4 regions of the Massilia sp. R2A-15 genome follow, and region 1 is predicted to be linked to each of the others. Evidence: predicted binding sites of a transcription regulator. Region 1 holds the regulator's gene; each other region holds the start of a gene.
The links. Region 1 encodes LexA, which represses DNA repair genes until DNA is damaged. Its sites were predicted from a motif close to ACTGTATNNNNATACAGT; they were not measured.
Positions count from the first base shown of each region.

Region 2: imuA (translesion DNA synthesis-associated protein ImuA) is a predicted target of LexA. The motif match lies at 2,568-2,585, and genes of this name have one in related genera.
Region 3: Q4S45_RS10790 (ATP-dependent helicase) is a predicted target of LexA. The motif match lies at 5,405-5,422, and genes of this name have one in related genera.
Region 4: Q4S45_RS18315 (putative DNA modification/repair radical SAM protein) is a predicted target of LexA. The motif match lies at 4,496-4,513, and genes of this name have one in related genera.

Region 1 is NZ_CP131935.1:2,900,652-2,908,505, forward strand. It holds gene Q4S45_RS13380 (replicative DNA helicase) at 1-747, opposite strand, end outside; gene rplI (50S ribosomal protein L9) at 891-1,343, opposite strand; gene rpsR (30S ribosomal protein S18) at 1,370-1,660, opposite strand; gene priB (primosomal replication protein N) at 1,692-1,985, opposite strand; gene rpsF (30S ribosomal protein S6) at 2,014-2,406, opposite strand; gene Q4S45_RS13405 (DUF29 domain-containing protein) at 2,525-3,013, opposite strand; gene lexA (transcriptional repressor LexA) at 3,185-3,823, shown strand; gene Q4S45_RS13415 (sel1 repeat family protein) at 3,928-4,716, opposite strand; gene Q4S45_RS13420 (sel1 repeat family protein) at 4,809-5,585, opposite strand; gene Q4S45_RS13425 (tetratricopeptide repeat protein) at 5,673-6,437, opposite strand; gene Q4S45_RS13430 (cystathionine gamma-synthase family protein) at 6,460-7,701, opposite strand; gene purF (amidophosphoribosyltransferase) at 7,716-7,854, opposite strand, start outside.
Region 2 is NZ_CP131935.1:3,102,842-3,110,695, reverse strand. It holds gene Q4S45_RS14260 (dienelactone hydrolase family protein) at 1-834, opposite strand, end outside; gene acpA (acid phosphatase) at 923-2,392, opposite strand; gene imuA (translesion DNA synthesis-associated protein ImuA) at 2,605-3,312, shown strand; gene Q4S45_RS14245 (DNA polymerase Y family protein) at 3,242-4,723, shown strand; gene Q4S45_RS14240 (S9 family peptidase) at 4,795-5,553, shown strand; gene Q4S45_RS14235 (lysozyme inhibitor LprI family protein) at 5,621-6,274, shown strand; gene Q4S45_RS14230 (hypothetical protein) at 6,349-6,696, opposite strand; gene Q4S45_RS14225 (M61 family metallopeptidase) at 6,803-7,854, opposite strand, start outside.
Region 3 is NZ_CP131935.1:2,360,242-2,368,095, forward strand. It holds gene Q4S45_RS10770 (ATP-binding protein) at 1-1,126, shown strand, start outside; gene Q4S45_RS10775 (phosphohydrolase) at 1,136-1,771, shown strand; gene Q4S45_RS10780 (hypothetical protein) at 1,847-2,083, shown strand; gene Q4S45_RS10785 (PAS domain-containing protein) at 2,398-3,282, shown strand; gene Q4S45_RS10790 (ATP-dependent helicase) at 3,285-5,375, opposite strand; gene Q4S45_RS10795 (hypothetical protein) at 5,858-6,085, opposite strand; gene Q4S45_RS10800 (chromate transporter) at 6,322-6,897, shown strand; gene Q4S45_RS10805 (chromate transporter) at 6,894-7,478, shown strand; gene Q4S45_RS10810 (DUF1353 domain-containing protein) at 7,707-7,854, shown strand, end outside.
Region 4 is NZ_CP131935.1:3,973,075-3,980,928, reverse strand. It holds gene Q4S45_RS18330 (HDOD domain-containing protein) at 1-488, shown strand, start outside; gene Q4S45_RS18325 (EAL domain-containing protein) at 496-2,745, shown strand; gene Q4S45_RS18320 (SEL1-like repeat protein) at 2,760-4,340, shown strand; gene Q4S45_RS18315 (putative DNA modification/repair radical SAM protein) at 4,528-5,760, shown strand; gene Q4S45_RS18310 (UdgX family uracil-DNA binding protein) at 5,736-7,226, shown strand; gene Q4S45_RS18305 (hypothetical protein) at 7,456-7,854, shown strand, end outside.

The DNA of each region.
Region 1 (7,854 bases):
CGAGAACACGGCCACCGGCAGGCCGGCGTCGATCGCGACGTTCTCGCCAATGTTGACCGAGAACGCGGTCTTGCCCATCGACGGACGGCCGGCGACGATGATCAGGTCGCCCGGCTGCAGGCCCGAGGTCATGCGGTCGAGGTCGATGAAGCCGGTCGGCACTCCGGTGATCTCGCTCTGGTTGTCGCGCGAGTACAGCTCGTCGATGCGCTCGACCACCTGGGTCAGCAGCGGCTGCACCGCGACCCAGCCCTGGGCGCCGCGCGAGCCGGCTTCGGCAATGGCGAAAATCTTCGACTCGGCCTCGTCGAGCATCTGCTTGACTTCCTTGCCCTGCGGGTTGAACGCGTTGCCGGAGATTTCATCGGCCACGGTGATCAGCTTGCGCAGCACGCCGCGGTCGCGCACGATCTCGGCGTAGCGGCGGATGTTGGCCGCCGACGGCGTGTTCTGCGCCATCGCGTTCAGGTATTGCAAGCCCCCCACTTCCTCGGCCTTGCCCAGGTTGTTGAGCGCTTCGAACACGGTGATGACGTCGGCCGGCTTGGCCGCGTTGATCAGCTTGACCAGCTGCTCAAAGATAATGCGGTGATCGTAGCGGTAGAAGTCTTCCGCGTGCATGAAGTCGGCAATGCGGTCCCACGCGGCGTTGTCGCGCAGCAGGCCGCCGATGACGGACTGCTCCGCCTCGATGGAGTGCGGGGGGATGCGGAGGGCGTCGAGTTGCGGATCGGAGGGGGCATTCATGGCGCGAATTATACCCGTTCCGGGTCGGCAGACAGCAATAATTGGTGAGAAAAAACTGACAGCATCAGACGCAAAAAAGCCGGGATAACCCGGCTTTATGGTCTCATCTCGCGGGCGCATGGCCCGCGATGCGAGGGTGCTGCTTAGGCTGCTTCGCCCACGACGGCCACGGTGATTTCCACCACGACGTCGGTGTGCAGAGCGACGGCAACTGGATGGTCGCCGGCGGTCTTGAGCGGGCCGGTTGGCATGCGCACTTGTGCTTTCTCGACAGCGAAACCTTGCTTCGTCAGCGCTTCGGCGATGTCGAAGTTGGTAACGGAACCGAACAGACGGCCATCGACGCCCGCTTTTTGAGCGATGGCGATGGTCATGCCGGACAGTTTCTCGCCCTGGGCTTGCGACGCTGCCAGCTTGGCGGCGGCGGCCTTTTCCAGTTCGGCGCGCTTGACTTCGAATTCGGCGACAGCCGATGCGGTGGCGCGGCGGGCCATCTTTTGCGGGATCAGGAAGTTACGTGCGTAACCGTCTTTGACTTTGACGACGTCGCCGAGGTTGCCGACGTTAACGACTTTTTCTAACAGGATGATTTGCATATTTTTCTCCAGGTTCTCTGCAGCGATTAAGCGTGGTGCAGGTCGGTGTATGGCAGCAGCGCGAGGTAGCGTGCGCGCTTGATGGCGGTGTCAACCTGGCGCTGGTAGTGCGCCTTGGTGCCGGTCAGGCGTGCTGGCATGATCTTGCCGTTTTCCTGGACGAAGTCCTTCAGGGTGTCGACGTCTTTGTAGTCGACCTGCTCCACGTTGGCTGCGGTGAAGCGGCAGAATTTCTTACGCTTGAACAGTGGGTTCTGTTGTTTGCGCTTTTCTTTAAGCTTGAGCTTGTTCTTGTCGAATTTTTTACCGAATGCCATTTTAGGCTCCTGTATCTAAAAAGTACCCCGCTTAGGCGGCGGCACTGAAATCAATGATGTGAAACACCAGCGCTTTGCTGTTGCGATTCTTTTTGGCCAGAAATCCCGTGAACTGGTGCGCTGCGCCCAACTCGGCCCGTGCAAACCGCCCTGAAATTTCGCCCGCGGCAAGCGCGGCAATTTCAAACTCGGTCAACCTTGGCACCCCTGCTTCCACCTGCTGCGAACTATGCGTCAGGGTGGCGGACACGATCGGCACGCCGGCCGGGGTGTAGCGCAATACGTCGCGCTCCGAAATCGATGCTACAAACTGAAGTTGATTCACTTCACCAGCTTAAGGTTCCAGCCGAAAATCAGGCAGCGGCTGCAGGTGCTACTGCGGCGGCCGGAGCTTCCGAGCGGTGGCTCTTGGCTGCGTCTTCACGTTGTACCGACTTCATCATCGGCGACGGCGCGGTTTCAGCCTTCTTCATCTTAACGGTGAGGTGACGCAGCACGGCATCATTGAATTTGAATGCGGTTTCGAGTTCCACCAGGGTCTCGTTGTCGCACTCGATGTTCATGCAGATGTAGTGTGCCTTAGGCAGCTTCTGGATCGAGTAAGCCATCTGACGACGGCCCCAGTCTTCGACGCGATGGATGTTACCGCCGCGCGCGGTGACGCTGGCCTTGTAACGTTCGATCATCGCCGGGACTTGCTCGCTTTGGTCCGGATGGACGATAAAAACGATTTCATAATGACGCATGCATAACTCCTTAGGGACGTTTAAAACAAAAGCCCACCTCGGCGTCAAGACGAGTGTGGGAAGGGAAAGCCGGCAATTATAGCGCGGGAGTGGCGCCCGTGGCAACGGGTTTGTGGCGTCAGGGTGCGCGCGGCGCGGGGAAATTGGACGGAGCAGGCACGAAATCGTCATCGAACAACTGGTCGCGCGAATAGGGAATCGCCGCGGGGAAAATCTTTCGGTCCAGTCCGGTTTGCACGGAAGCGCCACGAACAGCCCGCGGATAGCTCTTTTCGGCCGCCTGCATCGCTAGTGGCGCCAAGCTAGGACTTTCTTCCAGCAGCAAAGCCAGCGCGGAGCGCTGTTCATGGATCGTACCCAGCCAGCTGCGTGACTTGCGTTCGGGCTGGTATTCGCATTTGAGTAAATGAATGATCAACACTTCCAAGCGGCTAGCGAGCTCCTTGCGAAGACTACCCATGGCGTCATCCAGTTCCTCAATCAGGTGATCCACGTCCAACTCGGCAAGGCGGCGCTGGCGCAGCAAGGCGTGCTGTTGTTCGTACCACAGCATCAGATCTTGATCATAATCTGCGCGCTGGGATCGATCCGATTTGAGTTCAAGCATAACGACCTCCTGCTCCCAAGATAGCACCAAAAGCCCGCGCCGGCGTGATGGGCGCCCACCTCAAATCGAACAAAATCCGGTCTTCATGCGGTTTTTTGTGAATTTCCCTTGCATTCGCCGAAATACTGTACAAAAATACAGTCTGTTCATATAACCAGCACCCGCACCCCAATGATCAAGCTCACCGCACGGCAAGAACAGATCCTTAACCTGATTCGGGATGCAATCGAGAACACCGGCTTTCCTCCGACCCGCGCCGAGATCGCCAACGAACTGGGCTTCAAATCGGCCAACGCCGCCGAGGAGCATTTGCAAGCCTTGGCGCGCAAAGGCGCCATCGAAATCGCGCCGGGCACCTCGCGCGGCATCCGCCTGGTCGGCGCCGCCAATCCCGAGCCGATGCCCATGCCGCCGCCCACGCTGATGATGTCGCTGCCGCTGGTCGGCCGCGTTGCCGCCGGCTCGCCGATCCTCGCGCTCGAGCATGTCGAAGCCACTTACAGCGTCGATCCGTCGATGTTCTCCTCCAAGCCGGACTTCCTGCTGAAGGTGCGCGGCCTGTCGATGCGCGACGCCGGCATCATGGATGGCGACCTGCTGGCGGTGAAGAAAATCGACAGCGCGAAGAACGGCCAGATCGTGGTCGCGCGCATCGGCGACGACGTCACCGTCAAGCGCTACCGCAAGACCGGATCGCTGATTGAGTTGTTGCCGGAGAACCCGGACTTCAAGGTGATCAAGGTCGATCCCTCGGTGGACGACTTCGCCCTCGAGGGCCTCGCCGTCGGCCTGATGCGCACCTGGCACTGATCCTGGCGGTGGGCACGAGTTCAGCGAGACCGGGCTCGATCCGCCGCGCCGGCAGCGCCCGGAACATTTTCGTTCGCTACGGGGCCGCTTGAAATCGCTGATGGCTATTTTGGGATCGTGACAGCTGGCGCATTGCGGATCGTCCAGTCGCGCCAGATGGCGTGGTCGCGCCTGTACCGGTCCATGTCCGCCATGCGCTGTTCCCAGCGATTGCTCTCGGTGGTCAGGTACGCGGTGGTCTGCAACATCCACGCTTCGCGCGACGCCATCACCTGCGCGGCGGTTTGCTTGCCATGCTCCGCCACTGCGGCATACACCTTGCCGAGGTGCTCCCTCGCCTGGCCGAGTTCCTGCTCGCTCATCAGCAGCGCAATATCCTCGGGGATGCGCTTAGCCGGCGGCAAGACGCTTTCGAGATTGCTGATGAAGCCGTTGTAGCAGGCCCGGTAGGCCTCGAACGCAGCGCTCACTTTGCCAATCTCGCTCTTGGTCCGCGACACGTCGGGAGCCTTTGGCTGTACACAGTTGAATTCGCCGGCAACCAGGTCGGCGCCGTCGTAACCGGTGGTCCAGTACGAAATGTCGGCCAGACGCTGCTGGCGTTGCCCGGTCAGGCGGGTCGCCGCGACAGCACCCGGATGACCGGCCGCCGCAGCCTTGGCGAACAGGGCGTCGCCCTTCTCGCGATCGAGCGGCGCGCCCTCCCCGTACCAGTACATTTCACCAAGGCGCAACTCGGCCTCGGGATTGCCGGCGTTCGCCAGCTGCGTGTACAGCGCCAGCGCCTGTCGATAATCCTTGCCGTTCAAGGCTTTCGCCGCGTCGGAGAGATCGGCTGCGCAAGCAGTAGCCGCGCCCGCGATAAGGAACACGCCCGCAATGAATCGTTTCATGCTGTTCTCCATGCCTGAGGGTGATTAAAAGTTTCGCTTTTTTTGGTGCATTTCAAGCTGGCTCGAGGCAAACGGTCGCCGACAGGCCGCCCCTACTTCCTGGGCTGCGCGCGGGTCGCGATGTCGATCGCCCCGTTGTTCGACACGCGCTGCCTTTCCATGTCGTCCAGGTACTGTTTTTCGCGCAGTTTCTGGGTCGTCAGGTAATCGGTGGTTTTCGCCATCCATTTGTCGCGCTTCTCGAGTGTCTGGTCGGCCGTCAGCTTGGCGCGGGCCGCAACCGCCGCATAGACCTTGCCCAGATGCTCGGTGGCCTGGCGTAGTTCCTGCTCGCTCATCAGCAGCGTCACGGCTTCCGGGATGGCCTTTCCGGGCGGCATGACGCTTTGGAGATGGTCGATGAAGCCGTTATAGCAGGCTGTGTAAGCGTCGGCGGCCTCGCTGGTCGCCGTCACCGCCCGTTTGGTCTGGGAGAACTCAGGAAACTCCGGCGCCACGCAGTTGAACTTGCCGGCGACCAGGTCCGCGCCATCGTAGCCGGTGGTCCAGTAGGCGATGTCGGCCAGCCGCTGCTGGCGGTCGCGACTGAGGCTGGTGGCCGCGACGGCAGCCTGGTTGCCTGCGGCGGCGGCCTGGGCGAACAGGGCATCGCCCTTGGCGCGGTCGAGCGGCGCGCCTTCGCCGTACCAGTACATCTCGCCCAGGCGCAGCATCGCCTCGGGGTTGCCGGCACCGGCCAGGCGGGAATACAAGGCCAGGGCCTGGGGATAGTTCTTGGCGTTCAGCGCAGCGGCAGCGTCAGACAGTTCATCCGCACCGGCGGCGCCGAAGGCCAGAATCAACACTGCACACAAAATCGAACGTTTCATGCTGCGCCTCCGGAATTAATGGAACATTAATATTCCCACCATTTACGCCGGTTGACAACAGGAATCGATACCTGCGTTCGTGAGGCACTATTTGCGGTTAGGCACGTAGTTGTTCCTGCGCGCGTCGAGTTCATTGCTGCGATCGCTCGCGGTGGAGGATTTGACCAGGTCGTTGTGGTCCTTGACCCAGGCCTCGGTGGCGCTGCGCCACGCGGCGAAGTCGGCCAGCGTCAGCTTGGCGCCGGCCGAACTCTCCGCGGCGATGCCTTCGCGCGCCTGCGCCAGCCGGGCCGTTGCCGCTGCGGTTTCCTGCTCGTTGAACAGCTTGAGCAGGTCTTCCGGCACCACCGACGCCAGCGTCTCGTGGGCGTTCATGTTGGCCACGAAATCGTTGTAGCAATCCTGCCAGGCCTGGACGTTGTTGCCGATCCGGGTGATGTCGTCGTTCACCTTGGAGATCGCGGGAATGCGCGGCGCGACGCAGCGGAACTTGCCCGACTTCAGGTCGGCGCCGTCGTACTTGTTGACCCAGTAGTCGATCTCGGCGCGCCGCGCAACGCGCTGCTTCATCACCTCGAGTGCGGCCACGGCGGTCTTGTCGCCCTTGGCCGCGGCCTTCCTGAACCACAGCTCGGCTTTGGCGTCGTCGACCGAACCGGCTTCACCGTACCAGTACATCTCGGCCAGATGGCGCTGCGCATCGACGTTGCCGGCGTTGGCCAGCTTCGTGTACAGCTGCAGCGCCTGCGGATACGCCTTCTTCTGGAACAGCGCGTCGGCGGTGGCCAGTTCGTCGGCGTTGGCGGCCAGCGCGGCCAGCGCCAGGCTCAGGCAGAGTACAAGTTTCTTCATTGGTCCCAGTCCTCGGAAAGTGTCAGGCGTCCAGCGCGCCCTTGAAATCGGCCAGCAAGTCGGCCGTGTCCTCGATGCCGACCGACACGCGGATCAGCGATTCGGCGATGCCCATGCTGGCGCGGCGCTCGGCCCCCATCTCGAAAAAGATGGTGTGCGCCACCGGGATCACCAAGGTGCGGGTGTCGCCCAGGTTGCTGGCCGGGATGCCGACCTGCAGCCGGTTCAGGTAATCGAAGCAGTCGATGCCGTCCTTCAGCTCGAAACTGAACAGCGAGCCGTAGGAACGGAACAAGGCGCCGGCCAGCTCGTGCTGCGGATGCGACGCCAGGCCGGGATAATGCACCGCCGCCACGCGCGGGTCGGCCTCCAGCATGCGCGCCAGCGCCAGCGCGTTGGCGCAGCTGCGCTCCATGCGCAGCGCCAGCGTTTCGGCGCCGACGGCGATGTGGTGCGCCGCTTCCGGCCCCAGCGAGGCGCCAAAGTCGCGCAGGCCCTTGGCGCGCAGTTGCGCCATGCCCCACTGCTTGGGCGGATTGCGCTTGTAGTTCTCGGCAATGTGCGGGTAATCGTTCCAGTCGTATTCGCCGGTATCGGTCAGGCTGCCGCCCAGCGCGATGCCGTGGCCGCCGATCGACTTGGTCAGCGAGTTGACCACCAGGCCAGCGCCGACCGATTTGGCGCGGAACAGGTAAGGAGTGGTCATGGTGTTGTCGACCACGAACAGGATGCCGCGCGCGCGGCACAGCGCGCCGATGCGGGCCAGGTCGGCGACCTGGGTGCGGGGGTTGGCGATGGTCTCGGCGAACACCAGGCGCGTGTTGTCCTTCAGCGCCGCCTCGACGTTGGCGACGTCGGTCGCGTCGACGAAATCGACACCGACGCCCTGCCCGGCCACGGTCTGCCACAGGCTGTTGGTGTTACCGAACAGGAAGGACGACGACACCACATGGTCGCCGGCGCGCAGCAAGCCCTGGAAGATGGCGCCGATCGCGCCCATGCCGGTGGCGAAGCACAGGGTCGCCACGCCGTCTTCCATGCGCGTGACCTTGTCTTCCAGCGCGGCGACCGTCGGGTTGCCCTGGCGGCCGTAACGGAAGCCCGGCTCCTTGCCCTGGAAGACGGAAGCGAGCTGGCGCGCGTCGGTGTAGCCGAAGGCGACCGAGGTGTGCACCGGCTTGTGCAGCGAGCCCTGCTCGATCGGCTTTCGGCGGTCGTTGTGCAGGATGGTCGTGGTGAAGCCGAAGTGGCGCTGGTCGCTCATGGCCCGGCCCGTCCTTATTCCGCCGTCACCGGCTTGAGATGCAGCTGGGTCGTGACCGCGTCTTCCGGCGGCGCGTTCTTCGGATTGTGGCGCGCGAATTCGAGCCGGTCCAGGTAAGCCTGCGAGATGTCGCCCGTGACGTAGATGCCGTCA
Region 2 (7,854 bases), 200 kb from region 1:
CGCGATGTACATGAACGGGGCCGTCAGCCGCTCGGGCGAGACATATTTCGCCGAGCGCACGAGTTCCGGGAAATAACGCACCGAACCGTCCAGGCTCACCAGTGCCGAAATGCGGCTGTCCCTGGCGGCGGCCAGCACGTTCGCCAGGCCGCCCCAGCTGTACCCGATCACCGCGATGTGCGCGGCATCGGCCTGCGGCAGCGATTGCGCGTAGCCGACCAAAAATTCGATATCGCCGGCCTGGGCTTCCACACCCTCGAGGTCCATCGTCATCGCGCGGCCGTGCGGCCCGATCGCCGCGGTCGAGATCACCACATAGCCCTGGCTCGCGAGGTATTCGCACAGGTCGACGTTTTCATGCGCCGACGCATTGAAACTCGGCGCGTAGATCACTACGGGGAATTTTCCCGCTGCCGGCCTGGCGTTGCGCACCGCCCACATCGGCCGGGCTTCTTCGCCCCGGATCGTCGCGGCGCTCAAGGTGGTCCAGATGCCCGAGATACTGGTCGAAGTGACCTTGTCGATTTCAGCTGCTGGACGGTGGAAATCTTCTTCGGTGGCGACGGTGCGCAGATAGTCGATGTAGTGCACCGGCGCGCCGCCTTTCGCCGCCGGATACCAGATCAGCGTTTGCAGCGGCCGCGCGCGCTCGCCGGAGCTGGGCTGGCGGGTCAGCACATCGATCCTGGCCTTGTAGGTGCGCGAATAATCGTATTGCTGCACGGTGCGCAAGCCGACCCCATGCGGGCCGGGCTCGGCGGAAAAGACGAAACCCGATGCGGCCTGTGCGAGCGACATGGCGCCGAATAACACGCCGAACACGATCTTGTGCATATATGTATCTCCACGATAATTAATTTTTTACAATCATGGCAAGATAGCACATATATTTTTGCGCCAGAGCACTAAATTCGCCGCCAGCTCAGCGCGCAGCCTTGTTCAGTTCGAACGCATTGGTCAGGTCGCCTTGCTGGGTGCGCACGCCAGGCAGCGGTTCGAGCTTGAAGCGGTGCGTCAGGAACTGCAGGATCGACGTGGTGTCGTACGGGGTGTGGTCGACGAAGCCTTTCTTGGCATACGGCGAGATGATGATCGCCGGAATGCGCGAGCCCGGACCCCAGCGGTCGCCCTTCGGCGGCGCCACGTGGTCCCAGAATCCGCCGTTCTCGTCGTAGGTGATGATGATCGCCATGTGCTTCCACTGCGGCGACGCCTTCAGCTTCGCTACGATGTCGGCCAGGTGGATGTCGCCTTCCATCACGTTGGCGCCGCCGGGATGCTCGTTGAGCTTGCCGGACGGCTTGTAGAACGTCACCTGCGGCAGCTTGCCGGCCTTGATGTCGGCCATCATGTCCTCGCCGTCCTTCAGGTGGATGGCGCGATCCTTCGTGCCTGGCGCAAAGCGCAGGAAATAGTTGAAGGGCTGGTGGTGCGGCTGGAAGTCCACTTCGCCGCCGTAGATCTGCTTGCGGTCTTTCAGCGCCGCGTTGTAGCCGCCGGCATACCACTTCCAGGTCACGCGCTTGTCGGACAGGGTGTCGCCGATGGTTTTCAGGGTCTGCGGTGGCAGCGGGTCATCGGCCGGGTCGGCCAGGCGCGGATCGTCCTGGGCCGGCTTCGCCAGGCTCGGCTGATAGCTCGGCTGCACGGTATTGATGGTGTAGCCGTCCGGGCTGATCACGCCGTCCTGGAACTTCGGCCCGCCGGCCATTGCGCTGGCCGGCGAATCATCCTTGACCATCAGGCGGCCGTTCGCGTCCAGCTTGGCGCGCATCTTGTCGGGCGCGTTGGGGAAATTCGGCGTGCAGGCGCAGGCCAGCCACATGTGGTTGATGTAGGAGCCGCCGAATGCGCCCATGAAGAAATTGTCGGCCAGCGTGTATTCACGGGCGAGTTTCCACAGCGGCAGCGACGCGCCGTCGTAGTGGCCCATGGTCAGCGCGCCGGCGTCGGACCAGGCCACGAACATGTCGTTCTTGCCGCCGTTGATCTGCATCTGGTTCTGGTAGAAGCGGTGGGTCAGGTCGCGCGTCTTGGCCGACAGCGGCAGGTTGATCGGCGGCGCGTCGATCTGGAACGGGGCGTTCGGCATCGCGGCCGGATACTGCGGGTCGGGTACGCCCACCTTCTGCCACACCGGCGGCAAGGTGGCCAGCACGGTGCCGTCGCGGTCGCGCTGGACCAGGCCGTTTTCGGCGGTGGCGTTGGCGATGCCGTTGGCGCCCGGGAAGCTGCCGTACAGGTTGTCGAAGCTGCGGTTTTCGCCGTACAGCACGACCACGGTCTGGATCTGTTCGAGGCCCGTCAGCTTCTTGGGCGCCTTCTTGGCGGCGTGGGCGGGCAGGGCGGCGAGCGCGGCGAGGGCGAACAGAGCGGAGCAGGCGAGTTTCATTGTTGGGCCGTGAAAAAGTGGACGCCTATTATTTCACCTTTTCGAATCCGCCGGCGGAGGAAAGTCGGGGTCTGGTCCTGCGGACCTGACCCCATTTGCTTTAACAAGCTGCCCCATCGATTGCACCGGCGCACACGATATCAGATAGACCTTGCCAAACCCCCGCCCAAATAGTACTGTGTATTCATACAGTAGTTTTAAGCGATTCCACCATGTCACTCCATCAACATATCGCCGCGCCGGAGGCCTTGCACCCCTCCTTGTGGCTGGCTTCCCAGCTGGCGCATTCCACTGCGCGCTGCGTCGATACCGGCCATCCCGCGCTGTCGGGCCAGTTGCCCGGCGGCGGCTGGCCGACCGGCACCCTCATCGACCTCATGCTGCAGCAGCCCGGCATCGGCGAACTGCGCCTGCTGCGTCCCGCGCTGGCCACGGTGGCGCGGCGCCGCATCGTGCTGCTGCAGCCACCCCATCCGCCGCAGGCGCTGGCGCTGGCCGCGCTCGGGCTGGCGCCATCGCAGCTCATCTGGATCCGCAGCAGCCGCAGCAGCGATGCGCTGTGGGCCGCCGAGCAGGTGCTGCGCAGCGGCAGTTGCGGCGCCTTGCTGTTTTGGCAGAACCACGCGCGCGGCGAAACCCTGCGCCGGCTGCACCTGGCCGCGCAAAGCGGCGAAACCCTGTTTTTCATGATGCGCCCGCTCGCCGCGGCGCAGGACAGTTCGCCCGCACCCCTGCGCCTGTCCCTGCGGCCGGCCGCGGGCGGAATGGACATCGAATTCGTCAAACGCCGGGGACCGCAGCGCGACGCGCCGCTGTTCCTGCCCCTCACACCTTCTTTATTGCAGCGCCATGCGACTTTGGATCGGGCTCTACCTGCCCCAGTTACCGCTCGAAGTGTTTTGCCCGAACTGGTCCAGTGATTCGGCCAGCGTCGTGCTCGAGCAGGAACGCGTGCTGGCGCTGTCGCCGGCGGCGCGGGCGGCCGGCGCGCAGGCCGGCATGCGGCGCGGCGGCGTGCTCATGCTCGTGCCGGATGCCAAGCTGTACGAGCGCTCGGTCGAGCGCGAAGCCGAGGCCCTGCATGCGGTAGCGATGGCGCTGCTGCAGTACACGCCGCTGGTGGCGCAGGCCGAGGAATCGACGCTGCTCATCGACATCGGCGCCAGCCTGCGCCTGTTCGGCGGCATTCGCGCCTTGTGCCGGCGCATCCGCGCCAACCTGCGCGCGCTGGGCTTTACCGGCTCGCTCAGCTGCGCGCCGACCGCACGCGGCGCCTGGCTACTGGCGCGCCACGGCGGCGCGCGCGTCGTCCAGATGGATTCGCTGGTGCGCCGCCTCGACCGCCTGCCGGCCGCCTTGCTGCCGCCGGCGCGGCCCTTCGCGTCCTGGTTCGAAGGCATCGGCTGCTTCAACCTGGGCGACATGCGGCGCCTGCCGCGGCCCGGCCTGCAGCGCCGTTGCGGCCGGCCGCTGCTCGACGTCCTCGACGCCGCCTACGGTATGACGCCCGAACTGTTCGACTGGATCGAGGCGCCCACCACTTTCCGCGCCAAACTCGAACTGTTCGACCGCATCGAGCACGCCGACGCGCTGCTGTTCGGCGCGCACCGTCTGCTGCTGCAACTGACCGGCTGGCTGTGCGCGCGCCAGCTGGCGGTCGAACGCATCACCCTGCAGCTCGAGCACGAACGGGGCCGCGTGGCGATGGCGCCCACCGAAATCGACATCGCGCTGGCCGAGCCGACCTGGCGCGACGAGCACCTGGTGCGCCTGCTGCGCGAGCGGCTCGGCAAGGTCGAACTGGTGGCGCCCGTCATCGGCCTGTGCCTCGAAGCGCTGCAGGTGCAGCCGATGGCGCCGCCGAGCGACTCGCTGTTTCCCGAGCCGGGCGGCAGCGAGCAGGACCAGTTGCGCATGCTCGAACTGCTGGTGGCGCGGCTGGGACCGGAAAACGTTCTGCAAGCGGCACCCCAAGCCGATTATCGGCCCGAGCACGCCAACGCCTGGGTCCCTGTCGGCAAGAAGATTCGTCCGACGGAGCGCGAGGCGCAGATGCCGCCGGATGTGCTCAGCCTGCCGCGCCCGAGCTGGCTGCTGGCCAAGCCGATCGCGCTCTTGATGCGCAATCACCGGCCGTTCTACGGCTCGCCGCTCAAGCTCGCCTCCACGCCGGAGCGGATCGAAGCAGGGTGGTGGAGCCAGTCGCAAACGCGCGACTATTTCATCGCTGAAGGACAGGACCACGCGCACTACTGGGTATACCGCGAGCGCATCGTCGGGTCGGCGCAAGACAGCGAGCCGCGCTGGTTCCTGCACGGCCTGTTCGGTTGAACGGCGCTTGCCGAAGGGGCCGATCTGATGCACAGTAACAGGTTGCTGGCTCAACCGTAAATGGAACCGACATGCAGACTGAACGTAAGGAATTTGCCGGCGCGGACGGACAGAAACTGGCGGCGCGGATGGAATCACCGGACGGGCCGGTCAGGGCCTACGCCTTGTTCGCTCACTGCTTCACCTGCGGCAAGGACGTGTTTGCGGCCAGCCGCATCGCGCAGTCGCTGGCCGAGCGCGGCATCGCCACGCTGCGCTTCGACTTCACCGGTCTGGGCGCGAGCGAAGGCGATTTCGCCAACACCAACTTCTCGTCCAACGTCGCCGACCTGGTGGCCGCGGCCGACTTCATGCGCGGCGCGGGGCAGGCACCGCAGATCCTGATCGGGCACAGCCTGGGCGGCGCCGCGGTGCTGGCGGCCGCCGGGTCGATCCCGGAAGCGAAAGCGGTGGTGACGATCGGCGCGCCGAGCGATCCTGAGCACGTGCGCGGGCTGCTGGGGCCGTCGCTGGGCACGATCGAATCGGCGGGCGAGGCGGAGGTGTCGCTGGCGGGGCGAACCTTCAAGATCAAGCGCCAGTTCCTGGTCGATGCGGCCGGCTACAACCTGGCCGCCAAGACCGCGTTGCTGAAGCGCGCGCTGCTGGTGATGCATTCGCCGAAGGACACGACGGTCGACATCAGCAATGCGCTGGCGATTTTCACCGCGGCGAAACACCCGAAGAGTTTCATCTCGCTGGACGACGCCGACCACCTGCTCACGCGCAGGGAAGATGCGGTGTATGTGGCGGGAATGATCGCCGCGTGGAGCGAGCGTTACCTCGCGTAGGGTCCCGAGGCGCAGATCCCAGCGTCATGACGACGCGACGAATGACCATTCTGTTTAGGAACCATCGATGAAAATGCTGTTGTTCTTGTTAATTGCTCTCGCTGCCGGCTCCGGCAGTTGTGCCAGTTTCCCCTGCGACAAAGCTGTATCGCAGACGGAAAAGCTCATCTGTCGAGATCCGGAATTGTCCAGGCTCGATGAGGACATGGCGACGAGCTTCAAGAAGCAACTTGCGGCCATCGATGGCGCCTACAAGAAAGATGCGCTCAACGAGCAAAAGAACTGGCTACGATTCGTACGTAGTCTTTGTGATGATGCCAGCTGTCTTCGACGAGCGTATGAAACGAGGAACCAGCTGATTGCAGCATGTTCCCCGAATTGCGTCGACCCAGTCGAAGTGTATAGGTTGGGGGATGAAAACTACAATTTGGTCACATTAAGGGATCCCGCGCGGCGCTTGAAATCCTTCAGTGCCAAAGTTCAGGCACGGGCACTGGGCTCCGTGCTTGGGTGCGAAACATTGATTGAGGTACCGGTGGGGACCGCACATGGGAATAACAGCTTCGGAGGCGTGTGCAAAGTCAAGACTGCCAACAAAACGCATTACATGGCGATTTGTGACGATGACATGGTGGGCCATTTTGGCGCCATCGAAGCGGAAAGCGGCCTGCCTCAAAAAGCGCTGGTCGACTTCACGATCAAGGAATGCTTCGGCGGTTAGCGCTCGAGGATTCAAGCGCGCCGGGCTAAAGTCAAGATGGGGGCAGGTCCTTGGGGACCAGACCCCAGGAATTGTCATTCGTCGTCAAACTCTTCCGCCAGGTTCTTCCAGCCCTTCTTCTTGGCGAACTCGCTGAACTCCTCGGGCGCTTCCAGCACGATCATCTTCGCTTCCTGCAGGCCAGGATCGCTGTGCTCGAAGTTCGGGCCGACGTAGCCCAGCGCGCGCAGGCGGTCGATGATGTTTCCGACCAGCGTCTTGTCCTTGTACAGCCCCGCGACGGACGCGGTGAAGTCCACGAAGACGTCAATAATCCCGTAGCCCTCGTCGTAAATGCGTATCGCCTTGACGTCGTGGGAACGGCCGCTGCTGTCGCTGGCCTTGAACGGGCCACTCAGCTGAATGTCGGTATCGGTAGTCATGGCCGCAGCATACACCATCGTGAAATTACTTGAGTGGGGTCAGACCCGTTTATTGAACGGCGCGGAGTCGACATCGCCGACAAATAAGCGGGTCTGACCCCATTGTTTACTTGAGCGGCTTCAAGATCGCCGTGAGACGGTCCTTGCTGCCGGCAATGCGCTCAAGGTGCGGATAGCGCAGGCCGCCGTGATAATCGAGCGAAATGGTCCGATAGTTTGTGCCCTGTTTCACCAGCAGCACGATCGGGTCCTTGCCGTCCTTGGCCGCCTTCACGGCCGCCTTCAGCACCTCGCCCTTGTAGGCGCGGTTGTTGACCGCGACGATCGTGCTGTTGGCCGCCAGCCCGGCGCGGAACGCCACGCTGTCCCAATTCACGGCAGCGACGCCGCCGTCGGCCTTGACCGTCATGCCCAGCGAGTAGGCGAAGCTGGTCGTCTTGCTCTGCTCGTCGGCCGACTTGCTGTAGTCGCTTGGCTTGTCGCTGTACACCAGCTTCCAGCCGGCGCGCGCCAGGCCGTCGAGCGGCGCGCCGCTGGCGTGGCCGTCCAGGCGCGCGCGCAGGAACGGCGCCCAGTCGAACGGCTGCACCTTGTTCAGCGCGGCGACCACGTCGTCGAAGGTGTAGAACGCCGGCAGAAAACTGCCGTCGTTGATGCTGTAGAAGGCGCGCGCGAAGTCGTCCAGCGAGTGCTTCTCGCCCGACATCTCGCGAATCTTGGTATCGACGTCAAGCCACACGAACATGCCCTCGACGTAGTAGTCCTCGGCGCGCTGCCAGTTGCGCCAGCCCAGCGGGCGGCGGCCGTTGATGATCGAGTCGTTGACCGTGTCCTGCAGCGCGCGCCACGAGCGGCCCTGCACGTTGTCGTACAGCGCGGCCATCGCGGCAAATTCTTCCTGCGTGCCTTTTTCCGCGATCAGGCCGGAGCGCGCGCCCAGCACCTTGCCCCAGTACTCGGTCTGGCCCTCGTACACCCACAGCAATTCGTTCTGCAGCGGCGTGTTGAAGTCCGGGACGTTCTGGCCGGCCGGGCGGCGGAACTTGCCGTCCCACGAATGGGTGTACTCGTGCGGCAGCAGGTCGCGTACCGCTTCGTTCTTGGCCCACTCGGTGAAGTAGCCCGGCTTGACGCCGTTCTCGCTCGACTGGTGATGCT
Region 3 (7,854 bases), 540 kb from region 1:
GCTGACCGTCGCCGCCGGGCCGCCCGTGGGCAGCCTCACCCCGGTCAGTTTCGCGGTGCGCGACACCGGGCCGGGCATCGATCCCGACGTGCAGGCGCGCCTGTTCCAGAAATTCGAACAGGCCGACCATTCGACCACGCGCCGTTACGGCGGCACCGGGCTGGGACTGGCGATCTGCAAGGAACTGGTCGAGCTGATGCACGGTTCGATCTCGGTGGACAGCCAGCCCGGCGCCGGCTCGCGCTTCGCCTTCACGCTGCCGCTGGCGGCCGCCGCGGCGCCGCCCGAGACGCCCCAGGATCCGCGTCGCGAGCGCCACGCATACCGGCTCAACATCCTGTGCGCCGAAGACATGCGGACCAACCAGATCATCATCGGCGCGCTGCTCGAGACGATGGGACACCGGGTGCACATCGTCGAAAATGGCGTCGAGGCGCTGCGCGCCCTGGCCAGCGCCGATTACGACATGGTGCTGATGGACATCCGCATGCCGGTGATGGACGGCGAGCAGGCCACGCGCACGATCCGCGTGCCGCGGCCCGGAGCCCTGAAAGTACGCGATCCGGGCATCCCGATCATCGCGCTGACGGCCAACGCCAGCGCGCCCGACAACGCACGCTATATCGCGGCCGGCATGGACGGCTTCCTGTCCAAGCCGGTGGACGACGCCAGGCTGCACGAGGCCATCCAGCAGACCATCGACAAACTGCTGGCCGCGGGCCGCGAGCTGCCGCGCACCGAACCGGCCGCGCCGGCCGCGCCGGCCGCGCCGGACACGCCGCCCGCCGATCCGCTGCACATCGTGCCGCTGCCCGGCCTGAGCGCCGCCCACATGGTGAGCATCGCAAGAGCCTTCCTGGCGGAAGCGCCGCGCCGGGTGGACCAGGCGCGCGCCGCCATCGCCCGCGGGGACCAAGGCGCCGCGGCCGACGCCTTCCATGCGGTCAAGGGCAGCGCCGGCTATCTGAGTTCTCCGCGGCTGCAGGAACTGGCCAGCGCGCTCGAAGCACGCGCCCGTGCCGGCCAGCTGGCCATGGCCTGCCCCCAGTTTGCCGAGTTCGAGCAGGCGCTCGCGCACGCGCTGGCGAGCCTGAGGGCTGCGTCCGAGGCGGGCGCGATCTTGTAGAATCGCCCGATGACAACGACACCGCACGATCCGCACACCCGCGCGTGGGTGCGCATGCCGTCGGGCAAACGGCTCGACCTGCTCAACCCGACGCCGTCCGACTGGGAAGACGAGGACCTCGCGCTCGGCCTCGCCCGCACCTACCGCTGGGGCGGGCATTCGGCCTGGCCCCTGCCGCTGTCGGTGGCCCAGCATTCGATCACGGTGCTGCTGCTGCGCCGCGCCGCCGCGCCGGCGCCCCTCACGCCGCTCGACGAACTGCGCGAGCTGCTGCACGACGCCGAAGAAGGCCTGCTGGGCTTCGACTGCATCTCGGTGCTCAAGCCGTTCATGGGCGACAGCTTCCGCGACCTCACCAGCCGCCTCGAACGGGCGGTGTTCCTGCGCTACGGGCTGGCGCCGTGGACGCCGGCCGACCACGCGCAGCACAAGCGCGCCGACCGCCTGGCCGCCGCCAGCGAAGCGGTGCACGTGGTGGGCTGGTCGGCCCACGAAGTGCTGCACACGCTGAAAATCACCGTGCCGCCGCTGTCGAACGATCCGCTGGTGGCGCACTACGGCGGGCAGGCGTGGGAGCCGTGGCCGCCCACGCTGTCGCGCGACCGTTTCCTGGCGGAGCTGGACCGCCTGAAGGCGTTGCTCTGATTCTTGCTTTGGTTCAAGTTTCGTCACGCTCCGGCGCGCTAGCATGGGCGCTGGCCAATTGCACGGGAGCCGATCATGGCAAGCCCATCGAACCGCAGCCGCACCGCCGATACCGATTCCGCCGTCGAGCTGGCGGTGTGCTGCGCCTGCTGGTTCGCCAGCGTCGCCTACCTGCGCGGCTTGGCCAGTCCGCCAGCCGGCATCGCGATCGGCGCCCTGCTGATCGCGGCGCCGGCGGCTATCCTGTCCGCGCTGCAGGCAGGCAAGCGTTTCTTGCGTGCACGCGCCGGTCGCCGCGGCCGGGGTCGCTAAGCCCCGGATTTCATTGCGCTTTTCCAGATATCCACACAAACTGTGGATAACATTGTGGACAAGGCATCATTGCCGCCTTGAAAGCCCATCAACCACGCCATTTTTGACAAAATGCCCATTCCGCAGGCAGAAATTTAACCTTTCCAAATCAATGACTTGCGTGTGATGGCGTTTTGTCCTACACATAGCCACGAGGCATATTCCTACAAAAACGACGCGCGGGGGATAAGTCCTCGAAGAAGATGGATTTAACAAGGTTTTCGCCCAGCCGGAATTGCTTTGACAAAGCGCCCGCGCTGACTTAGTGTTGGCCCATGCAAGCGACCGACCGTGTGAACGAAGACGACCCGGACCTGTTCATCGACGACGAAGCGCCTTCTGAGGGCGCGCCTGTCGTGGACGAGCTGGCGCCTTGGCGCATCCTGATTGTCGACGACGATGTCGATGTCCATGTGGTCACAAAATTTGCGCTCAGCAACACCCACTTCCAGGGCCGCCGCCTCAGCTTCCTGCACGCCTACTCCGGCAAGGAGGCGTTGGAGAAGCTGCGCGACACGCCCGACATCGCGCTGGTGCTGCTCGACGTGATGATGGAAACGGCCGACGCCGGCCTGCTGTTTGCCCGCAAGGTCCGCGAGGAACTGCACAACGACCTGGTGCGCATCGTGCTGCGCACCGGCCAGCCGGGCCAGGCCCTCGAACACAGCATCATCGTCGATTACGACATCAACGATTTCTGGAGCAAGGCCGACCTGACCACGCGCAAGCTGTTCACCACGGTCATCGCGGCCCTGCGCGCCTACACCACCCTCGCCAACGCCGCCCACGCGCGCGACGCCGCGCTGGCCGAGCTGCAGCGCGCGCGCCAGATACTGAACGAGGTCGGCGAACGGGCGCTGGTGCTCACGCTCGACCGCGAAGGCCGCATTGTCGACGCCAATCCGCATTTCTGCCAGGTCGCCGGCCAGCCGCTCGAACGGCTGCGCGGACGCGACCTGCACGCCGTGCACCGCGAGGCCTTTCCGCCAGAGATTGCCGCCGAGATCCTGTCCGAGCTGTCGAGCACCGGCGCCTGGAGCGGCACGCTGCGCACCGACGTGGCCGGCGTATCGCGCCAGCTGCACTGCTCGATCAAGGCCTACAAGGGCGCCGACGGCACGGTCGAACAGTACGTCGCCGTCGCCACCGAACCCGGCTGATTCTATTTCCACGCGTTGCGGGCGCGGTCGCGCACCAGCATGCGCACGCTGTCGGGCATCGGCTTGCGGCTCTGCTGCGTGTCGGCCGTGACCCACACGCACTCCTCGAAATGCTTGAGCATGGCCGGCGCGATGAAGCGGCTGCGCGCCGCATACACGTGGCGGTCGCCCATCTGCGCCTGCTGCTTGATGAAGAAGCGGTTCGGGACCACCAGGTGCAGGTTTTCCTTGGCGCGCGTCATCGCCACGTACAGCAGGCGCCGCTCTTCCTCGATATCGTCGGCGTTGCCGGTGCTCATGTCCGATGGAATGCAGCCATCGACGACGTTGAGCACATGCACCGATTTCCATTCCTGTCCCTTCGATGAATGGATGGTCGACAGGATCACGTAATCCTCGTCGAGCAGCGGCGGGCCGGCGCGGTCGCTGGTCGCTTCCGGCGGGTCGAGCGTGATTTCGGCCAGGAAGGTTTCGCGCGTGCCATAGCCGCCGGCCAGTTGCGCCAGCTGCTCGACGTCGGCGGCGCGCACTTGCGCGTCGTCGTGCATGCGCTCCAGGTGCGGCAGGTACCAGTTCTTCACCAGCTCGATGTCCGCCGGCCAGCGCAGGCCCGGCGTGCGCAGCGCCCGGTACAGGGCGACGAATTCCTGCCAGTCGCCGCTGCTCTTGGCCGGGGCGGCAAACGCCTCGACCGCCGCCATCGGCTCGGCCGCCTCGCTCACCGCGTCGAGAAGTTTGGTCGCGGTGGCCGGGCCTATGCCGGGAATCAACTGGGCGACGCGGAAACCGGCCATGCGCCCGCTCGGATTCTGGGCGAAGCGCAAGACCGCAAGCACGTCCTTGATGTGCGACGCCTCCAGGAACTTCAGGCCGCCGAATTTGACGAAGGGAATATTGCGGCGCATCAGCTCGAGTTCGAGCGCGGCGCTGTGGCTGGCGGCGCGAAACAGCACCGCCTGCTGGATCAGCGCCGTGCCCGCCTCGCGCTGCTCGAGGATGCGGTTGCAGACCCAGCGCGCCTGCTCGGCCTCGTCGGGAATCAGCACCAGCTGCGGCTGCACGGTCGAAACCTTGTCGGTCCACAGCGTCTTCGCGTGGCGCTCGAGCGCGCCGGCAATGACCGCGTTCGAGGCGTCGAGGATCGGCTGGGTCGAGCGATAGTTGCGGTCCAGCGTGATCATCCGGGCCGGCTGGGAAAACTGCTTCGGGAAATCGAGGATGTTGCGCACCGTCGCGCCGCGGAACGAATAGATCGACTGGGCATCGTCGCCCACCACCATCACGCCGCGCCCGTCCGGCTTCATTCCGGTGATGATCGCCGCCTGCAGCCGGTTGGTGTCCTGGTATTCGTCCACCAGCACGTGGTCGAACAGGCCGCCCAGCTCCGGCCCCAGTTCCGGGTCGCACGCCATTTCCGACCAGAACAGCAGCAGGTCGTCGTAGTCCAGCACGTTCTGCTCCTGCTTGGCGTCGACGTAGGCGCCGAACAAGGTTTTCAGCTCGGCCTCCCACTCGCTGCACCAGGGAAACGTGCTCTGCAGCACGAGCGCCAGCGGATCGCGGCTGTTGACCACGCGCGAATAGATCGACAGGCAGGTGCCCTTGAGCGGGAAGCGCTTGGCGGTCTGGGTCAGGCCGATCTCGTGGCGCACCAGGCCCATCAGGTCTTCCGAGTCGCCGCGGTCGTGAATGGTGAACGATTCGTCCAACCCGATCCGCCCCGCATATTCGCGCAGCAGGCGTGCGCCGATGCTGTGGAAGGTGCCGGCCCACGGCAGGCTGGTCGGCGCCTGGCTGCCGCGCATGCCCATCACCCGGTGCAGCACGCTGCCGGCCCGGTGCGTCATTTCGGTGGCGGCGCGGCGCGAGAACGTCAGCAGCAGGATGCGCTGGGGATCGGCGCCGCTCTGGATCAGGCGCGCGACCCGGTGCGCGAGGGTGTTGGTCTTGCCCGAGCCGGCGCCGGCGATCACCAGCAGCGGGCGTGCGGCGCCCTCGGCCGCACCGACATCGTGCTCGACGGCCGAACGCTGCTCGGGATTAAGGCTGGAATACGGATCGTCCTGGATCTCGGGAACGGCAACAACAGACATGAAAGGCAATCGATCGGGAAATTAGTAGAACTGTACATTTATCCAGTAAAATAGCGCAAGGAAAACCGCCACTTTTCGCGCGACGCAGTGTTGTTAACTTGCCGCGCGGCGCCGCCGCTGCTCATCCTTCAAATTCAATGGATGAGCTAAGTAGCCGTTTTTAAAGCACTTTTTCACATATCCACAATCGATGTGCATAACTTTGTGGATAAGCGGCGCTTGACACCCCGCAAGCCTTGAAAGACGGGGCTTTCAACAAAATGCCCGTTCAGAAGGCAATAAAAAACCTCAACGAAATCAATGGCTTGCAAAGTCAATGCGGAAGTTCAAAAAAATTTTCTCGATAATTCTCGCCGGACTTTTTTGTGCATAACTCCGCATTTCCGATGCCTTCGGAAGACCGGATTTTGATATCATTTTTATATTGATTGACGCGTGATGAGCCAGGCGGCGCCGAGCGCCGGATGGTCAGGCGAGAACGATCAGTGGGCGGCGATGGTGCGGCGGCGCTGCGGATCGAGCAGGACGCGCTCGATCACGTGAGGGGCGATGTCATGGGATTTGAGATACTCGACGGCGGACATAGTGTTGCGCGATTCCTGGACGGCGATCGCATGGTCGACGATGTCGCGGCAGCGCGAGTCGCGCCGTTCATAGTTCGGCTCATCAAGAGCGAGATTTCCGGCCAGACCGTTCGGGAGAGAAGTCATCGCGATTCCTTACACAAAATGCCGCACATTGCGCGTCGTTGCCCAGAGGGAGTATCCGCGAACGCCAGTCAAAGTCAATGTCAGCTTCCCATCGAAATGTCAATACGGGCGTTCAACATCGGCGAACAGGTGCACACTACCACGCGTTCACGGCGCGTGTCGTCCGGCACGAATGCGCCCCGAATTAGTACTTTCCAGCATGGACAAGCGGCGCCGCCCCACGCGATAATGGTTGTATGACCTCTGCGCCCCCCGACCCGCGGCCCTGTCCGCAATCGCTGACCGACCTGTTCGTTTCCTTCACTTTACTGGCCCTGCAAGGCTTCGGCGGCGTGCTGGCCGTGGTGCAGCGCGAACTGGTCGAGCGCAAGCGATGGCTGACGCCGGACGAATTCATCGAAGACTGGGCGGTCGCCCAGATCATGCCCGGCCCGAACGTGGTGAACCTGTCGATGATGATAGGCGGGCGCTATTTCGGCCTCGCCGGCGCGATGGCGGCGCTGGCCGGCATGCTGGCCGTGCCGCTGGTGCTGATCCTGCTGCTGGCCCTGGTGCACGCCCAGTTCGCCGACAACCCGTACGTGGCCGGCGCGCTGCGCGGTATGGCGGCCGTATCCGCCGGGCTGATCGGCGCGGCGGGACTGAAACTGTCGGCAGCGCTGAGCCGCAACCCGATGCCGCTGGCCTGGTGCGCCGCCATCGCCATCGCCGGCTTCGTCATGGTCGCGCTGCTGCACTTTCACCTGAGCTACGTGCTGATCGGCCTCGGCGGCCTCGGCTGCGTGCTGACCTACCGCAGGCTGAAAGCATGAGCCCGCCAATTCACCTCGTGCTCGGCTGGGCCGACTGGTTCGACCTGTTCTCGCACTACCTGATGCTGTCGCTGATGTCGGTCGGCGGCGCCATCTCCACCACGCCGGAAATGCACCGCTACCTGGTCGAGCAGCATCACTGGCTGACGCAGGCGCAATTTAACGCGTCGATTGCGCTGGCCCAGGCCGCGCCGGGACCGAACGTATTGTTCGTCGCGCTGATGGGCTGGAATGTCGGCCTCAACGCCGGCAGCATGGCCGCCGCCGTGCTCGGCGTGATGGTGACCATGTTGGGCATCATGATTCCCTCCACCGTGCTGACCTACGTCGCGGCCCAGTGGGGCCACCGCAACCGCGAGTTGCGCGCGGTGCGTGCCTTCAAGCAAGGCATGGCGCCGATCGTCATCGCGCTGCTGCTCTCGACCAGCTTCATCCTTGGCTCGGCCGGCGCCGATGCGCGGCACGACTGGCCGCTGTGGACGCTCGCCCTGGCCAGCGGCCTGGTCATCTGGCGCACGAAAATCCATCTGCTGTGGGTTCTCGGGTTCGGCGCCCTGGTCGGCGCGTTCCAGCTGGTCTGAAACGAAGTCCGGGGGGCTGGTCCTGCGGACCTGACCCCGATCTTGTCGCCGCGGCCTGAACGATCGCGATGGAGGATGGCAGAACCCCCGCGTTCTTGCGCCAGCCCAGCGCGGGATCGCGCACCTCGTGCTGAAATGGCAAGGCGGAGGTGATCCATCATGGACTGCGGAACGTTCTCGGGCAATCCCAAGACTGAATGGCTGAGTGAAAATGGCGAGGACCGCGACATGCGGCTGCTCGAAACGTTCTGGTACACCGATCCCAGCGGCCGGCGCTGGGAGGCGCCCAAGGGCGCCGTCACCAATGGCGCCACCATTCCCCGCACGCTGTGGTCCTCGGTGGGCAGCCCGTTCACCGGCCGCTACCGGCGCGCGG
Region 4 (7,854 bases), 1.1 Mb from region 1:
CCAGCGTGGTGGACGACGTGCTGCGCCTGTTCCGCGCCACCGAGTTCGTGCCGGCCGGCGTGCAGATCACCGCCAGCATGGCCGACGACGCCGCCGAGATCGAAGGCGACGCCGATGTGCTCAAGCAGATCCTGGTCAACCTGGTCAAGAACGCCGTCGAGGCGCTCGGCAGCCACGGACGCATCGAAATCGCCAACCGCGGACACGTCAACCGCGAGCGCGCGCTGTACGTCGAACTGGTCGTCTCCGACAACGGCCCCGGCCTGTCGCAGGACGTGCTGGCCAACTTGTTCTCGCCGGTGCGTAGCACCAAGGACGGCGCCCACCACGGCCTCGGCCTGTCGATCGTGCATGGACTGGTGAAGAAGATCGGCGGCCTGATCTCGTGCCGCAGCGGCCGCGCCGGCACTACTTTCGAAATTCTGCTGCCAGCACACGGCGCAACTACGGCCGCCGGCGCCAAGCCGCGGGCGATGGACTCAGTTTAAGGCGATGATGAACGCGACCGCTGCCAGCGTAGACCCGGCAATCGAACCAGCCCAGGACGCACCCGTCGTGCCGCCGCATTTCGAGCAGGACGCGATGCCGCGGCTGCTGCTGGTCGACGACGAGCCGCGCCTGCTGTCGTCCCTGTACGAACTGCTGCGCGACCGCGACTACCACCTGGTCACGGCGTCCTGCGGCAAGGAAGCGCTGGCGCACCTGTCGCGCGTGCGCTTCGACCTGGTGCTGCTCGACCTGCGCCTGCCCGACATGAGCGGCCATGACATCATGGACTTCATCAACGACCGCGGCATCGACGCCGACGTCATCGTGATGAGCGGCGAAGTGGGGATCGAGGCGGCGATCGGCGCCCTCAAGCGCGGCGCCTACGATTACCTGCGCAAGCCCTACAGCCGCGAGGAGCTGCTCAAGACCGTCGCCAACGCGCTGCAGCAGCGCGCCCTGGCGTCGGCCAACATGCGCATCGCTTCGCAGCTGGAGAACTCGGAAAAGCTGTACCGCTACCTGGTCGACAGCTCGCCCGACATCATCTACACCCTCAACCACGAGGGCAAGTTCACCTTCGTCAACGACCGCGCCTACCAGCTGCTCGGCTTCGCGCGCGAAGACCTGATCGGCAAACACTACTCGATCCTGGTGCACGAGGAAGACCTGGAGCGCGCGCGCTACGTGTTCAACGAGCGCCGCGTCGACGAGCGCGCCTCGCGCAACGTCGAACTGCGGCTGAAGTGCCACGCCGGCGGCAACCAGGACCGCACCTTCAACAACACCCTGATGACGATCTCGCTCAATTCGATCGGCATGCACGTCCCCGACCACGAGGTCAAGAAGCTCGAATTCTTCGGCACCTACGGCGTGGCGCGCGACATCACCGACCGCAAGCGCGCCGAGGAAGTGATCTCCTACCAGGCCTACCACGACATCCTGACCGACCTGCCGAACCGCATGCTGTTTAAGGACCGCCTGGGCTTGGCCGTGATCCAGGCCAAGCGCAAGATGACCGAGCTGGCCGTCATGTTCATCGACCTGGACCGCTTCAAGCTGGTCAACGACACGCTGGGCCACGTCAAGGGCGACGAGCTGCTGCAGCAGGTGTCGGTGCGCCTGAAGGACTGCCTGCGCCGCGGCGACACGCTGGCGCGCCAGGGCGGCGACGAATTCACCATCGTGCTGCCCGAGCTGCGCGACCGCGAGGACGCCAAGCGCATCGCCGACAAGTTCCTCGAATGCCTGCACAAGCCGTTCGACCTGGACGGCCACGAAGTGCACATCTCGGCCAGTATCGGCATCGCCATCTATCCGGGCGACGGCGAATCGATCGACGAGCTGCTGCGCCACGCCGACATCGCGATGTACCAGGTCAAGGCGCTCGGCAAGAACGGCCACAGCTTCTATCACAACTCGATGCTGGACGTGTCGCACCAGAAGATCGCGCTCGAGCAGAGCCTGCGCAAGGCGCTCGAGCAGAACGAGCTGGAGATGTACTACCAGCCGCAGATGGACGTGATCACCGGCCGCATCATCGGCGCCGAAGGCCTGATGCGCTGGAACCATCCGCAGCGCGGCCTGCTGACGGCCGGCGAGTTCCTGCCGTTCGCCGAAGAGAACGGCCTGATGCTGCCGATCTCGGACTGGATGATCGGCGCCCTGTGCCGCGATATGCTGCAGTGGAACGCGCAGGGCGGCGAATCGATCCGCCTGTCGCTGAACCTGTCGCCGCAATACCTCGACCGCGGCGACTTCTTCGAGAAGATGCGCGGCGCCCTGGTGCGCTACGGGATTTCGCCGGCCCAGATCGAAGTCGAGATCACCGAGAACATCTGCATCCGCAATCCGCAGTACGCGATCGAGCAGCTCAACAAACTGTGCCAGCTCGGCGTGTCGGTGGCGATCGACGACTTTGGCACCGGCTACTCGTCGCTGTCCTACCTGCACCGCTTCCCGATCCACACGATCAAGATCGACCAGTCCTTCGTCAAGGAGATCCACGACGAGCATGGCCACTATCCGGTGATCCTGGCGATCATCTCGATCGCGCGCGGCCTCGGCCTGCACCTGATCGCCGAAGGCGTCGAGACCGATATCCAGGCGCGCTACCTGAAGGCCAACGGCTGCCTGACCATGCAGGGCTACCTGTATCACCGCCCGATCGCCCTGTCGAATTTCATGGACCTGCTGCGCGTGCAGGACATCGGCGCGCCGCAGCATCAGGCGCCGCAGCTCGCCTCGATGCAGTCCTGAACCCGCGCGCGGCCATGTACAAGGATCCGGCATCCGCGCGCACGCCGTCCAGGCACACCGCCGAATTCTTGCGCGTCAAGGCGCTGGCCGAACGCGGCGTCGCCAACGCCCAGCACAGCCTGGGCTTCATGTACGTCAATGGCCAGGGCGTGCCGCAGAACTTCGAGCTGGCCGTCGCCTGGTACCGCATGGCGGCCACCTCCGGCCTCGAACAGGCCCAATACAACCTCGGCGTGATGTACCAGAAGGGCCAGGGCGTCGGCCAGGATTACCAGATGGCGGTCCAGTGGTACCAGCGCGCCGCCGAACAGGGTTACGCCGCGGCCCAGTACAACTTGGGCTGGCTGTACGCCAAGGGGCAGGGCGTGGCGCAGGATCCGCAGCAGGCGATGCACTGGTTCAGCAAGGCCGCCTCGCAGGGCGATGCCGGCGCGCAGAACAACCTGGGCATGATGTACGAGACCGGGAAAGGCGTGCCGCAGGACCTGCAGCAGGCGATCGCTTGGTACCGCAAGGCGGCCGAGCAGGGCTATGCGCGCGCCCAGTTCAACCTCGGCCTGCGCTACGACAACGGCCAGGGCGTGCAGCGCGACGCGCACCAGGCGGTGTCCTGGTACCGCAAGGCCGCCGAGCAAGGCTACGCGCCGGCCCAGTTCAATCTGGCGCTGCGCTACGAGCAGGGACAGGATGTGGCGCAGGACATCCAGAAGGCGATCGGCTGGTACCGCCGCGCGGCCGAACAGGGCCACGCGAGTTCGCAGTTCAACCTCGGCCTCATTTACGATAACGGACAGGGCGTCGAGCGCGACGCCGCGCTGGCGCTGGTCTGGTTCCGCGAGGCCGCCGAACAGGGCCACGCCGGCGCGCAGGACAACCTCGGCCTGCGCCACGAATTCGGCCAGGGCGTCGCCCAGGATTTCGCGCAGGCCGCGCGCTGGTACCGCAAGGCCGCCGAGCAAGGCTTCGCCAGCGCCCAGTACCACCTGGCGCAGCTGCACGACAGCGGCAGCGGCGTCGCAGCCGATCGCGCCGAAGCCTTCCAGTGGTATCGCAAGGCCGCGGAGCAGGGCCACCTGCGCGCCCAGTTCGACCTCGCCCTGTGCTTCGAGAACGGCACAGGCGTGGAGCAGGATGTCGAGGCCGCGCTGAAATGGTATCTGCGCGCGGCCGAACAGGAATATCCGGCGGCCCAGTACAAGGTCGGCACCATGTTCGACCTCGACGATGCCGAAAGCGACCAGGCCGGCGGCTGGTACATGAAGGCGGCCGAACGCGGGCACGCGCTGGCGCAGTTCGCGCTGGGCCTGCGCCATGACAACGGCCAGGGCGTGCCGCGCGATTACGCGGCGGCCCATTACTGGTACCTGTGCGCCGCCCGCCAGGGCCACGCGCGCGCCCAGTTCAATGTCGGCCTGATGTACCTGACCGGGCAGGGTGTGGCGGCGGACGCTCTCGAAGCGTCGCTGTGGCTGCAGCGCGCCGCGCAGGGCGGCATCGACGCCGCCGAACGCTACGCCCGGCAGGCCGCAGCGCGCATGGATGCTGCGCAGCGCGCGCAGTTCGAGCACGACCACGCGCAGCCGCGCGCCGCATGACATAGCCTCTTTCGATTCGTCGCGGGACGGGTTTGCCATGGACGCCAATATGAAATTCGCTGATCCAGCGGGTTTGTTCCCATGTGTTGTCTTTCAGTCGTCCTGGACATAAAGCCGTCCAATCGCGCGCCACCCCGTCGCCTTTGGTGTAGTATGCTGTATAAACATACAGTTATCACTGAAGCCGATGGACCTGACCGACAAGCTGGAAATCCTCGCTGACGCAGCGAAATACGACGCCTCCTGCGCCAGCAGCGGTGCGCCCAAGCGCTCGTCCGAGGGCAAGGACGGCATCGGCGCCACCAGCGGCATGGGCATCTGCCACAGCTACACGCCGGACGGCCGCTGCGTTTCCCTGCTCAAGATCCTGCTGACCAACTTCTGCATTTACGACTGCCAGTACTGCGTCAACCGCCGCACGTCGAACGTCCCGCGCGCGCGCTTTTCGGTGGACGAAGTGGTCAAGCTCACCGTCGACTTTTACCTGCGCAACTACATCGACGGACTGTTCCTCAGCTCCGGCATCATCCGTTCGGCCGACTACACGATGGAGCAGCTGGTCCATATCGCGCGCCAGCTGCGCGAAGTGCACAACTTCCGTGGCTACATCCACCTCAAGACCATTCCCGACGCCGATCCCGCCCTGATTGCCGCCGCCGGCAAGTACGCCGACCGCCTCAGCGTCAACATCGAGCTGCCGACCCAGGCCAGCGTCGAAAAGCTGGCGCCCGAAAAAAGCGTGCACACGATCAAGCTGGCGATGGGATCGATCCGGCGCCGGCTCGACGAAAAGGCCGAGGAGCCCAGGTCGCCGAAGTTCGCGCCGGCCGGGCAGAGCACCCAGATGATCGTCGGCGCCGACGCCAGCGACGACCAGACCATCCTGTCGACGGCCGAGACGCTGTACACCAGCTACAAGCTCAAGCGCGTCTACTACTCCGCCTTCAGCCCGATCCCGCAAAGTCCCGGCAGCGTGCCGCTGGCGCCGCCGCCGATGCTGCGCGAACACCGGCTGTACCAAGCCGACTTCCTGCTGCGCAGCTACGGCTTCGTCGCCAGCGAATTGCTGCCTGCCAGCGGCGGCAACCTGGCGCTCGACATCGACCCCAAGCTGGCATGGGCGCTGGCCAACCGCGAGCATTTTCCCCTGGACCTGAACCTGGCAGACGCGAGCATGATCGCGCGCGTGCCGGGCATTGGCCTGCGCAACGCCAAGCGCATCGTCGAGCTGCGGCGGCTGCGCCGGATCCGCTACGCCGACCTTGTCCGGCTACGCTGCAGCATGAAAAAAATCGCGCCCTTCATCGTCACCGCCGACTATTCGCCGGTGCGCGGAGCGGCATCCTCGGAGGTGTTGCGGCGTTCGCTGGCCGAAGCGCCGCAGCAGATGAACCTATGGCCGGAACTGCGGGCAGCATAAACGCGGCCGTCGCCGCCAGCGCCGGCCAACCCTTGCTGGTAGCCGGTTTCGCCGAATGGCGCGAGGCGGCGCGCGAACTGCTGGCGTTCGACATTGCGCCGCACGCGGTCAAATGGATCGGTCAGCGCGACGAGGCCGACCTGTTCGCCGGGGCTCCGGCCGATCCGCACGAGGCGGCGCATGCCATCGACCTGCGCCAGGCCAGGCCGGTGATGCACCTGCCGCGCAAGCTGATGGACATGCTGCAAAGCGCGGCGTGCTGCCGCGTGCCGGACCGCTGGGCATTCCTGTACCGCGTGGTCTGGCGCTGGCAGCATGGCGACCAGGTCGTGCTGTCGCCGGCCGACGAAGACGGCGCCCGGCTGCACGCGATGGTCAAGGCGGTGCACCGCGAAGAACATGACATGCATGCCTACATCCGCTTCCGCGAGCGTCCCGAAGCGGCGGGCGCGCCGCGTTTCGTCGCCTGGTTCGAGCCGGCCCACGACGTGCTGCCGCAAGTGGCCCAGCATTTCGTCAGCCGCATGGGCCGCATCAGCTGGATGATCGCCACGCCGGACGCGAGCGTGCTGTGGGACGGCGAAACCCTGCACAACACCGGCCCGCTGGTGAGCAGCGCGGCCGACCTCGACGATGCCGGCGAGGCGCTGTGGCTCACCTACTACCGCAGCATTTTCAATCCGGCGCGCCTGAATGCCGGGCTGATGCGCAGCCATATTCCCTCGCGCTTCTGGAAGCACCTGCCCGAAGGCAGCGTGGTGCCGCAGATGGTCAGCCAGGCGGCGGCCGGCGCGCGGCGCACTGGCCAGGCCGAAGCGGTCGGGCAGCGCCGCGGCACGACGATCCCGATTGCCGCCGACAAGGCGCAGCCGCAGCGCCAGGCGCCGTCGACGCTGGACGAATGCCGTCGCTGCGAGCTGTGGCAGCACGCCACGCAGGCGGTGGGCGGCGCCGGGCCGGCACACGCGCGCATCATGCTCGTCGGGGAGCAGCCAGGCGACCAGGAAGACCTTGCGGGCGAACCGTTCGTCGGTCCGGCCGGCCAGTTGCTGGACCAGGTGCTGCGCGACGCCGGCCTGGACCGCCGCACGATCTACCTGACCAACGCCGTCAAGCATTTCAAGTGGGAGCCGCGCGGCAAGCGGCGGCTGCACAAGACGCCGGCGCAGCGCGAGATCGAGGCGTGCAGTTACTGGCTCGACCAGGAGCTGGCGCAGGTGAAGCCGGACGTGATCGTCGCGCTCGGCAGCACGGCGCTCAAGTCGGTGCTGGGCACGGGCAACGTCACGCTGAAGGACACCATCGGCAAGCCGATCCGGCACGACGGGCGCTGGGTCATCACCGTGTATCACCCCTCGTTTGTATTGCGGGTGCCCGACGAGGCGTCGAAACAGCAGGCGATGGCGGTGATGGTTGACGGTCTCAGGCAGGCGCAGCAATTACTGCAAATGAAAAGCGAAAACTAAGCCCGCGGAGGATTGATCCGCCTGCATCGGGATTTCGGAATTTAACAATCTCGGCAGTGGACCGCGGTGCTCTCCAGTCGAGGTAGCGTATTTTTGCCTTATCAAAAAAACACGTGCGCCGGCGCGAATGCGGACTATATTTAACACAGTGGGATCGCGAAAAAATGGTCGCACCGACGGGTTGCAACATTGTATCGACCCGATTGTTGAGTGCATGACGCCGGAGGCTATGATGAAAAAGCTGCTGATTTCAACCTTTCTGGGAATGCTTGCGCTGGGGGCGGCGGCGCAGACGGAGCCAGATCCATCGGTTCGCATTACGGGATACCAGATTGTGCTTCCCGAACACAGGTATCAGATGTCCGCGCAGGATCTTGATGTGTACAAGGGCATGTACGATTTGTCGAATGGCCAGACGATGCGGCTGCGCGTGTATGGCAACCGCATGTATGCCGCGGTCAATGACGGCCAGCGCAAGATGCTCGTCGCCTCGTCGCCGAACACCTTCGTCGCCACCGACATGTCGCTGAAAATGACGCTCAACCGCAGCGATTTCGACGAGGTCACCGGCGAAATGCTGATGGTGGTGCCGCACCTGACGGCGCAGGGCGAGACCTCGGGTACGGAA